2 regions of the Bacillus sp. AK128 genome follow, and region 2 is predicted to be linked to the other one. Evidence: a T-box and tRNA genes for the amino acid it is inferred to sense, from the RefSeq annotation. Region 2 holds a T-box; the other holds one or more tRNA genes.
The links. A T-box is a leader RNA that pairs with one kind of tRNA and senses whether it is charged. The one in region 2 lies ahead of argS (arginine--tRNA ligase), so its partner is inferred to be a tRNA-Arg.

Region 1: it encodes a tRNA-Arg, which carries the amino acid that the T-box ahead of argS (arginine--tRNA ligase) is inferred to sense. The anticodon was not compared.

What each region holds. Positions count from the first base shown of each region.
Region 1 is NZ_CP096379.1:653,854-658,287, reverse strand. It holds gene yvfG (protein YvfG) at 1-97, shown strand, start outside; gene M1D60_RS02910 (DUF3817 domain-containing protein) at 169-498, shown strand; gene M1D60_RS02905 (sensor domain-containing diguanylate cyclase) at 520-2,079, opposite strand; tRNA gene M1D60_RS02900 (tRNA-Arg) at 2,222-2,297, opposite strand; gene clpP (ATP-dependent Clp endopeptidase proteolytic subunit ClpP) at 2,568-3,155, shown strand; gene M1D60_RS02890 (ABC transporter permease) at 3,480-4,434, opposite strand, start outside.
Region 2 is NZ_CP096379.1:2,114,096-2,118,529, reverse strand. It holds gene mutM (bifunctional DNA-formamidopyrimidine glycosylase/DNA-(apurinic or apyrimidinic site) lyase) at 33-842, opposite strand; gene argS (arginine--tRNA ligase) at 902-2,584, opposite strand; T-box leader at 2,639-2,851, opposite strand; gene M1D60_RS10525 (hypothetical protein) at 2,975-3,103, shown strand; gene M1D60_RS10520 (hypothetical protein) at 3,161-3,481, opposite strand; gene M1D60_RS10515 (hypothetical protein) at 3,698-4,309, opposite strand; gene M1D60_RS10510 (hypothetical protein) at 4,379-4,434, opposite strand, start outside.

The sequences.
Region 1 (4,434 bases), 1.5 Mb from region 2:
TCTTGTTACAGAAAAGCTGACGAAAGGTTCAGAAACACTCCAGCGCATTCGCAATTTAGATGAGGCTTATACTACCATTAAGTCCCAGGAGTTTTAAATAAAGAATGAGCTAGTTAATTAACTTAATTCTATACTATAATAGTAGTACAACTACATTTGGAGGTTCCTATGACATTAACAAATCCTGTCGGACGCTTACGACTTATTGGTTTAATTGAAGGCTTATCTTATCTCATTTTATTAGGGATTGCGATGCCGTTGAAATATATGGCCGACTTCCCAATTGCGGTTACGATTACCGGAGCCATTCATGGTTTATTTTTTGTCCTTTTCTTGTTTGCCCTAGCTCATGTATTTTTTGCCTACCGCCAGTCATTTTGGTTTGGACTTGGTGGGGTCATCGCCTCACTCATACCTTTTGGAACCTTCATTTTAGACAAGCGTCTACAAACACTTGAGGATCCCGTTATTTTTGTAAAAAAACATAAAGATATGTAATAGATAAAGAAGAAGCCTCCGTTACGGATGGCTTCTTCTGTTATTCTCTGCAATAGCGGACTGATTTCGTCCATTTCTTTTTGCTTTATATAAGGCTTGGTCAACAAGATTAAACAATTCTGTGTAATGGATCGCTGTCTTTGGCATATTCCCTATTCCAATTGAAATCGTAATTACCTTTCCAGTTGGACTTGGCGTACTTTCTACTTTCTCTCGAATTCGTTCGGCAATTTGTTGTGCATCTTCAATCTCCGTATCGGGCAATAGAATTAAAAATTCCTCTCCACCTAAACGGAAGCATAAATCTAGGTCCCTTATTTCCTCTTTTAGGAGATTAGCCAAAAATTTTAACACCTCGTCTCCCTTTAAATGACCAAACTCATCATTCACCGCTTTGAAATAATCAATATCGAGAATTAAAACAGAATAGTTCTTGTATTTGTTCATCACCTTGTCAAAGTGACGACGATTATATAAACCGGTAAGAGAATCAAGAATCGATTGACTTTCTGCCAGGTCCACTTGTTCTTTATGGGCTTTGACCATCTTAAACATGGTAGTTTTTAATTCAGAAAGCTCTATATATCGATCTGGTATGACAGGCTGGCTTACATTCTTTCTCTCAGCTATGAATCTGGCATAATTGGCAAGCTGTTTAAGAGGATTAACAATGGCCTTCAATAGAAGAAAAGAAATAATAAAGATGAAAATGATAAATGGAATCGTATATTTCGCCACATTATTAGCTAATTCATATGTTGGGCCCATTACAGACTGAGCTGGGGTCTGACTCACTATTCCCCACTTACTTGTCTCGACATATGAAAAACCTGCCAGCATCTTAATTCCTTTTGTATTTTTAACCTCCGCTTGGCCTTCCTCTCCCTTAACGACCTTCTTAACCACATTATTTTGAATAACGTTCTCTCCAATACGTTCTTTTTCAGGGTGATAGATGATATTCCCTTTTGAGTCGACTACATATACATAGGAATCATTCATATGTTCTGGATGTAGACCAAGAGTCTCCTTGATACTGTTCTGTTCCTCCAAATAGATGGTAGAGCCAATGAATCCAAGGTATTCCCCACCATCATTAAAAACAGGATAAGAAATAAGCACCATTAATCTACCTGTCACTCCTATATACGGCTGAGAAATTAACGACTGTTTCTTTGTTAATGCTTCTTTTACTCCAACTGATTGTAACTGTTTACCGAGCAATCCATAATTAGGAGCTGTCGAGACGATAACCCCGTTATGATCTACAAAAAAAACAGAGTTAAAGAAATTGGTAGAGTCATATATTTTATTAATTTCTAGAGCCATTGTTTCTTGATTTCCCATGAGTAAAGAAACACTCTTTGCTCCTACCTCAAGGGTTCTAAACATATTTCTAAATAAAGAATCTGTTGTATCAGCTAATTTTTCTGCATAAAATTGATTTTCATGTAAGTAACTTTGCTCAAGATGCCCCTTACTTACAATAATACTTGAGGCCAGTCCACCAATACTCGTCCCAAGCATTGCGAAGGATATTAAAATTAGAATTAAGTTTTGTAGAGATATTTTTCGTTTCATTCTAGTCCCACCATATGAAGATTCTTTGTTGCTAGTATTAAATATATCGGCTTTTTTAAAGATTAATTGATATGTACAGATACAAAATAAAAGCATCCCATTTCAGAAATAGGATGCTTTTCGTTACTTATTCATAATTGGACGCGCTCGGAGGGATTCGAACCCCCGGCAGACGTAGTACCGGAAACTACCGCTCTATCCAACTGAGCTACGAGCGCATGTGTTTAGTGTGTGACTTATCTATTATATGAAAGAAATCACTACTTTTCAAGTAGGATTATATTGGATATAGTCGAACATATGTTAAAATTTATGTAACTAGGGTTAGAAAAGCATGAGAATTGGTTATGCTGAATATGGTAGTGAAGGGTATGATTGGACTCATCTTTGAATACATATAATGACAAGGGCTTTTGTTTGACCTTCATTGACCTTAGAGTTATGATAAATACATAAACTACTGAATGATTTTAAAGGAGGATTTCACGATGAATTTAATTCCAACGGTAATCGAACAAACAAATCGCGGTGAAAGAGCATACGACATATACTCTCGTCTTCTTAAAGACAGAATTATCATGTTAGGTTCTGCAATTGATGATAATGTAGCAAACTCAATCGTATCTCAGCTTCTATTCTTAGCTGCTGAAGATCCTGATAAAGATATTTCTTTATACATTAACAGCCCTGGTGGTTCAATAACTGCAGGTATGGCAATCTATGACACGATGCAATTTATCAAGCCTAAGGTTTCTACAATCTGTATCGGTATGGCCGCTTCAATGGGTGCATTCCTTCTTGCTGCAGGTGAAAAAGGCAAGCGTTTCGCGTTACCAAACAGTGAAGTTATGATTCACCAACCATTAGGTGGTGCACAAGGTCAAGCAACTGAAATCGAAATTGCTGCTAAGCGTATCCTATTCCTACGTTCAAAGCTAAACGAAATCCTAGCAGAACGTACTGGCCAACCAATCGAAGTAATCGAGCGCGACACAGAGCGTGACAACTTCATGACAGCTGATAAGGCAATGGAATACGGTCTAGTCGACCAGGTTCTAACAAAAGATAATAAGTAATGATAAGAAAAAGTGAGGAATTCATATCCTCACTTTTTCTTATTTTATAATGGGTTTGTATTTAGTCTACTACTCTTTTTGTATAAGTTGTTTTCTGAAAAGATTTTTCAATATAATAATAATGTAAACAACCAAGAGTTGGTTGGAGCGGAAGGCGTTTGACTCCTGCGGGAAATGAGGGAAGTGTGAGACCCCGCAGGCAAAGCCGAGGAGGCTCACGTCCCTCCCCGCGGAAAGCAAGCGCCTGCAGCGGAAACCAACGGACCAAATTATTAATTAAATTTAAATTAATAATGCAGCAAAATTTGCAGTAACCCACATCAATTAAAGTTGATGAACCTTTTCCTTTTTAACTAGCTCACTTAACTGAGACCATTTAAACTTCTCTCCATACACCATTACACCTTTCACATAGATACGTGATGCCAGGTATGCGATTAGCAAGATGGAAGCTAGTAAAATGACTCCACTAATAACTAGCTGAATCATGGTTATTTCCCCCATAACAAATTTAGCAAACGCAACAATCGGTGAGAAAAACGGGAAATACGTGGAGAACGTGACAAGCATGCCAGTTGGATCCATCATGGTCCTCATACCAACCATTAATGCCCCAATGACAAGAATCATAACGGGCCCCATTACACTTCCAAGGTCCTCCGTTCTTGAAATGACTGACCCTAATGCAGCAAAGCACAAGGCATACATTAAATACCCGCAAGAGAAGAAAAACATAAAAGCTACAATGAGACCGGCATCGATTTGCGATAAATCGAATACAAACCCAAATATATTAAATTGATCAACATTAAGCCAACCAATAAGATGAGCCACATAGCCCGCTAGGAAGAAGATAGAGACTTGGATTAATCCAGCACAAAGATTAGAAAGAACTTTTGCAAATAACATATAAATTGGCTTAATCTTCGTAATCATCACTTCCATTACCCTTGTTGACTTTTCACCGGTAATGTTCATCGCAATTCCTTGACCAAACATTAAGATAAACGTATACATTAAGAAAATAAATACATATACAATACCTAAGCTCCCAGTATTTTCAGCTAACATATTTCTCTCTACTGGTATAGTTGAAAATAACTCCGTTGTAATTTCGGGTGATAAAGAATGTCTATCTGTCACAGAAGAAATATATTGCTGTTGTAACTGGGTAACAAAAGGATAGATGACACTTGTATCTGGATATCGATTGTAGAAATAAGATACCACCGGAACGGATTGTTGCTCTTCAATAATAAGTAAATGATCTACATCCTGA
Region 2 (4,434 bases):
GATGCAAGTTTCTTAAGTTACAGTCAATACTCTTAGTGTTGGCATCCCGGACAATAAAAACATTTTCTAGATGCTAGTTCAACCTTAACAATCGTTTGACCACACCGGCTACAGCTCTCTCCTTCACGATCATACACCAGACAGTTTTCATTATATCCACCTGTTAACTGATCAAGCTTAAATAAAGGCATCTCCATATAACCTCCAAGCTCAAGTGCACGATTTAAAACAAAACCTATACTTGAGTAGAGCTGCTGTAGCTCGTTATCCTGTAACTCATTCCACTTCCTCATCGGTAGTAACTGTGCATGATAACAGATTTCGTCTGAATAACAGTTACCTATTCCGGCGACGAATTGTTGATCTAATAGTGTCGGCTTTAGCTTACCTTTTTTCTTCCCAACTCTATCTTTAAATACATCAAATGTGAAGGATGGATCCAATGGTTCTGGACCAAGATCCTTAAATTCAGCTTCAAGTTGTTCCCTTGATAAGAGATGAAGATAGCCAAGCCTTAGTCCAATAAAAAACAATTCACTATTTTGAAAATCAAAAATGACCTGCTTCGTCCTCTTTGGTTGATCCACTTCTGAGCCTAAGTACATCGTCCCACCAAGCATTAAGTGTAACAAAAGAGAATCTCCGTTTTGCAATTCAAAAATCAAGTGTTTACCTCTTCGTTTGATTTCGACGATGTGTTGACCAACGACACGACGATGAAATTCACTGACAGAAACATTAATGGATTTCTCTCGATTTACATGTACATCTGTAATGGGTTTGTGCTGAACCTGTCTACTTAAAAGTCTTCGATAATTTTCCATCTCTGGAAGTTCGGGCATATAAATCACCTACTTTTTTATCTAGCTTTTGTAGTAGCCGTCAATTCAAATCACCAAATTTACATTTTCATTGGAGCCTTAACCCCAAGAAGTCTTAGGCACTCCTTTAAAACAACCCCTATAGAGTACGCGAGCTGTAATCTCATTCCTTGTGAATCGGAATAGTCAATCATCTTGACGGAATGATAATACGAGTTAAACTCCTTCGCAAGATCAAGTGTAAAACGGGCAATATGAGATGGATCATGGTCGTCACAGGCCTTCTCAATTACTTGTGGAAACTGGGAAAGTAACTTAACAGCCTCCCACCCTTCCTGGTCATATGCACGAATAGAATGCTTTGCTTGTGACTTAAACTCTCCCTTTTTAAGAAGAGACTGAATTCTGGCATAGGTATATTGTAGATATGGTCCTGTTTCTCCTTCGAAAGCTAGCATTTCCTTTAGAGAAAATTCAAAGTCATGATTTCGATGGTGTTTTAAATCATGAAAGACAATTGCACCAACGCCTATCATCGTGGAGATCTCTGATTGGTTCTGTAAATCAGGATTTTTTTCTTCAATGTTCTTTTTTGCTAAGGAGATGGCTTCATTGATCACTTCATCTAGTAAGACAATCTTTCCTTTACGCGTCGACATTTTCTTTCCATCACTTAAAATCAACCCGAAAGGAACATGAATCAATTCATTCGCCCATTCATAATCCATCTTCTTAAGGACCTCTTTGATCTGTTTAAAGTGGAGCGATTGTTCTTGACCTACTACATAAATAGCTTTATTGAAGTGATAAGCCTCTTTTCGGTATAAAACCGCAGCCAGATCTCGAGTGGCATATAAAGTCGCACCGTCCCGCTTAACAATTAAACAAGGTGGTAGCTCTTTATCTTGAAGGGAGACAATCTGAGCACCTTCTGACTCTGTCAATAATCCTTTTTCATTAAGTTCCTCAATTACTTTATCCATCTTATCGTTAAAGAACGACTCTCCTTGAATATGATGAAAATTTACATCTAACAGTTTGTAAATTCGCTCAAATTCTTCAAGGGACAAGTTTCTGAACCAATTCCATAGCTCTGTCGCTCCTTCATGACCATCCTCTAGCTTTTTAAACCACTCTCTTCCCTCATCATTTAATAATGGGTTCTTTTCTGCCTCCTCATGAAATTTTATATAAAGCGCTAATAATTCTTTTATAGGCTGATTAGTAAGATCACCACCATCTCCCCATTTCTTATAGGCGGCAATAAGTTTTCCAAACTGGGTTCCCCAATCCCCAATATAGTTAATCTTAGTAACCTGGTACCCCATTTTTTCATAAAGGTTTGAAATGGCATTTCCTATGACTGTTGACCGCAAATGCCCCATTGAAAAAGGCTTCGCGATATTAGGAGAAGACATGTCAATTACAATCTTCTGTCCTTCCCCTTTTGGACTATAGCCATACTTTTCTTTCTCTTTATGAATGCTTTCTAAAACTGATTCAAATAAAGTCTCCTGTTCCAAGAAGATGTTTAGATAACCACCAACAGATTCTAATTCCCTAAAATATGGATGATTGATTGAAGCGATCAGCTCATTTGCAATCTGGGTAGGTGACTTTTTTAATTTTTTCGCCAAAATAAAACATGGAAACGAAAGATCCCCGTAACCTTTATGCTTAGGTTTTTCTAATGCCAAATAAATTTCCAATTCACTCAGGGAAATATACTCAGACAGAACTTCTGCTGTTTTCTTTACAAACATATGCCTTCCTCCTTTACTTAATCGTGGGAATACAAAAAACTCCCGCCTCTATAAATTAGAGACGAGAGTTTAATTCCCGTGGTACCACTCTGTTTGTTCTTAAAAAGAACCACTTTACTAGGTAACGGCTATAAGCCGGCATACTCTTTTCGAATTGAGTATACATCTCAGAAGTGCGCTTCATAAGCAATGTTAGACCAGGCTCACACCATCCCTGATTCGCTTTTCTAGAGCATTGGTTATTACTCTCTTCATCGTTGATTCATTATTTTTTATTAATTATACATAAATTTTCCAGTTCATCAACTATTTTTTTAACAGTATTTTTTACCATCAATTTTATTTCACTAATTACAAAAAATACTATAGACAAAAAAGGAGGGAATCAACATGGGTAAAAAACACCGTAATCGTGTCAATCAGCCAAAGAAAAACAATCATATTCCACCGGAAGCAATCATTGCAGAGGAAAATGCACACGGCAAAGAAAACTCTGCCAAGGAAAGAAAAAACACTTAAGCATAACCATGTAAAACAAGAAAAAGTTATTTTTTCTTGTTTTACTTTTAATAAGCTTTACCTGACATGAACTCGTCCAATTTTCCGCCAACCTTCAGGCTTTAATTGATAATAGGTCATACCATCTCGTCCTTCATCAAAATACAAAATATCCCCAGTTCGGATGTACCTAGCTTCTGTTCCTTGTGGCATTAATTCTTTTACATTAAATGTTTTAAACACTTCATACATTGCTTCATGATGGTTGCCCGCATGAACATTTAAGCGGTAAACCGAACGATATCCTTTTTTTTGGCCAATCCTAGGCGTTTGTAATAATGTGACATCATAGCAGTTTACTTCGTTCTTTCTTGGTGAAATTGTCATTGGATCGATCATTTCCCTCACCCCAAGACATGCTTTTCTACCATCATACATAAATTACATAGAAAAAATTGTCAAATATCGTCATCTATCGGGTGAAATTTTTGTCTAATAAAAAATTATTATGATATAAAAGTTGATCTAGCTTACAAAGACATTGTTTAGTTAAAACAGCACTTCTCCTTCTTGGAGAAATGCCCCTAATAATTGAAGATGATGCTACACATAAAGTTAATCCATCCAATAAAAAATAGCATCGAACACTTTATATTGCCTTGGCTCTGTAAGCGTCGCAATTTTCGTTTTAAACGGGAGGTTTTGAGACAAATATTGTTTATTTAAAATGGTATAGCCCTTATGATTTAATAACTGTTTGATTTCTCGAAATTCATCTACCATAAAATGTGGTGGTTCATCCAATACATCTTCTGGCTTACTAATCATGCTCATTGCACCGAAAAATTCATCTTTTATTTTGTCATTATCTATAATGTACTTATAACGTTCATCTTTTCCAATAATGGCAACGGGTGCTAAACGACTTATGTAAATAACAAGCCCTTCGAATTGGATAGAAGTAAGAGAATCCTTTTCAATATATTTTTCACTTAACTTACTACTTCCATCTCTTCTATAACAAAATAAATCGACATAGGAAGCATAACCACTTCCATAATGATCAAAGATAGCTTCACATTTGAAGGATTCTGAACGATTAAGAGTACAAAAAAGATTTTTAATATGCTTTTCAATTTCGTTCTTATCCTTTGTGTTATATGGAAATGTTTCGCCAATTGGTTCTTCTGAAATTATTGCTTTTAACTGTTCATTCGTAAATTGCAAGTCCTTCACCTCAAATTTAATGTTCCAAAAAAAGCATAAACTGTGTTCAAGTAAAGCACCCCTAGAATATTAGTCTGCATTTAAGTCTATTTCTTTTTCGAAAGGTATTCCAAAATAAATATATT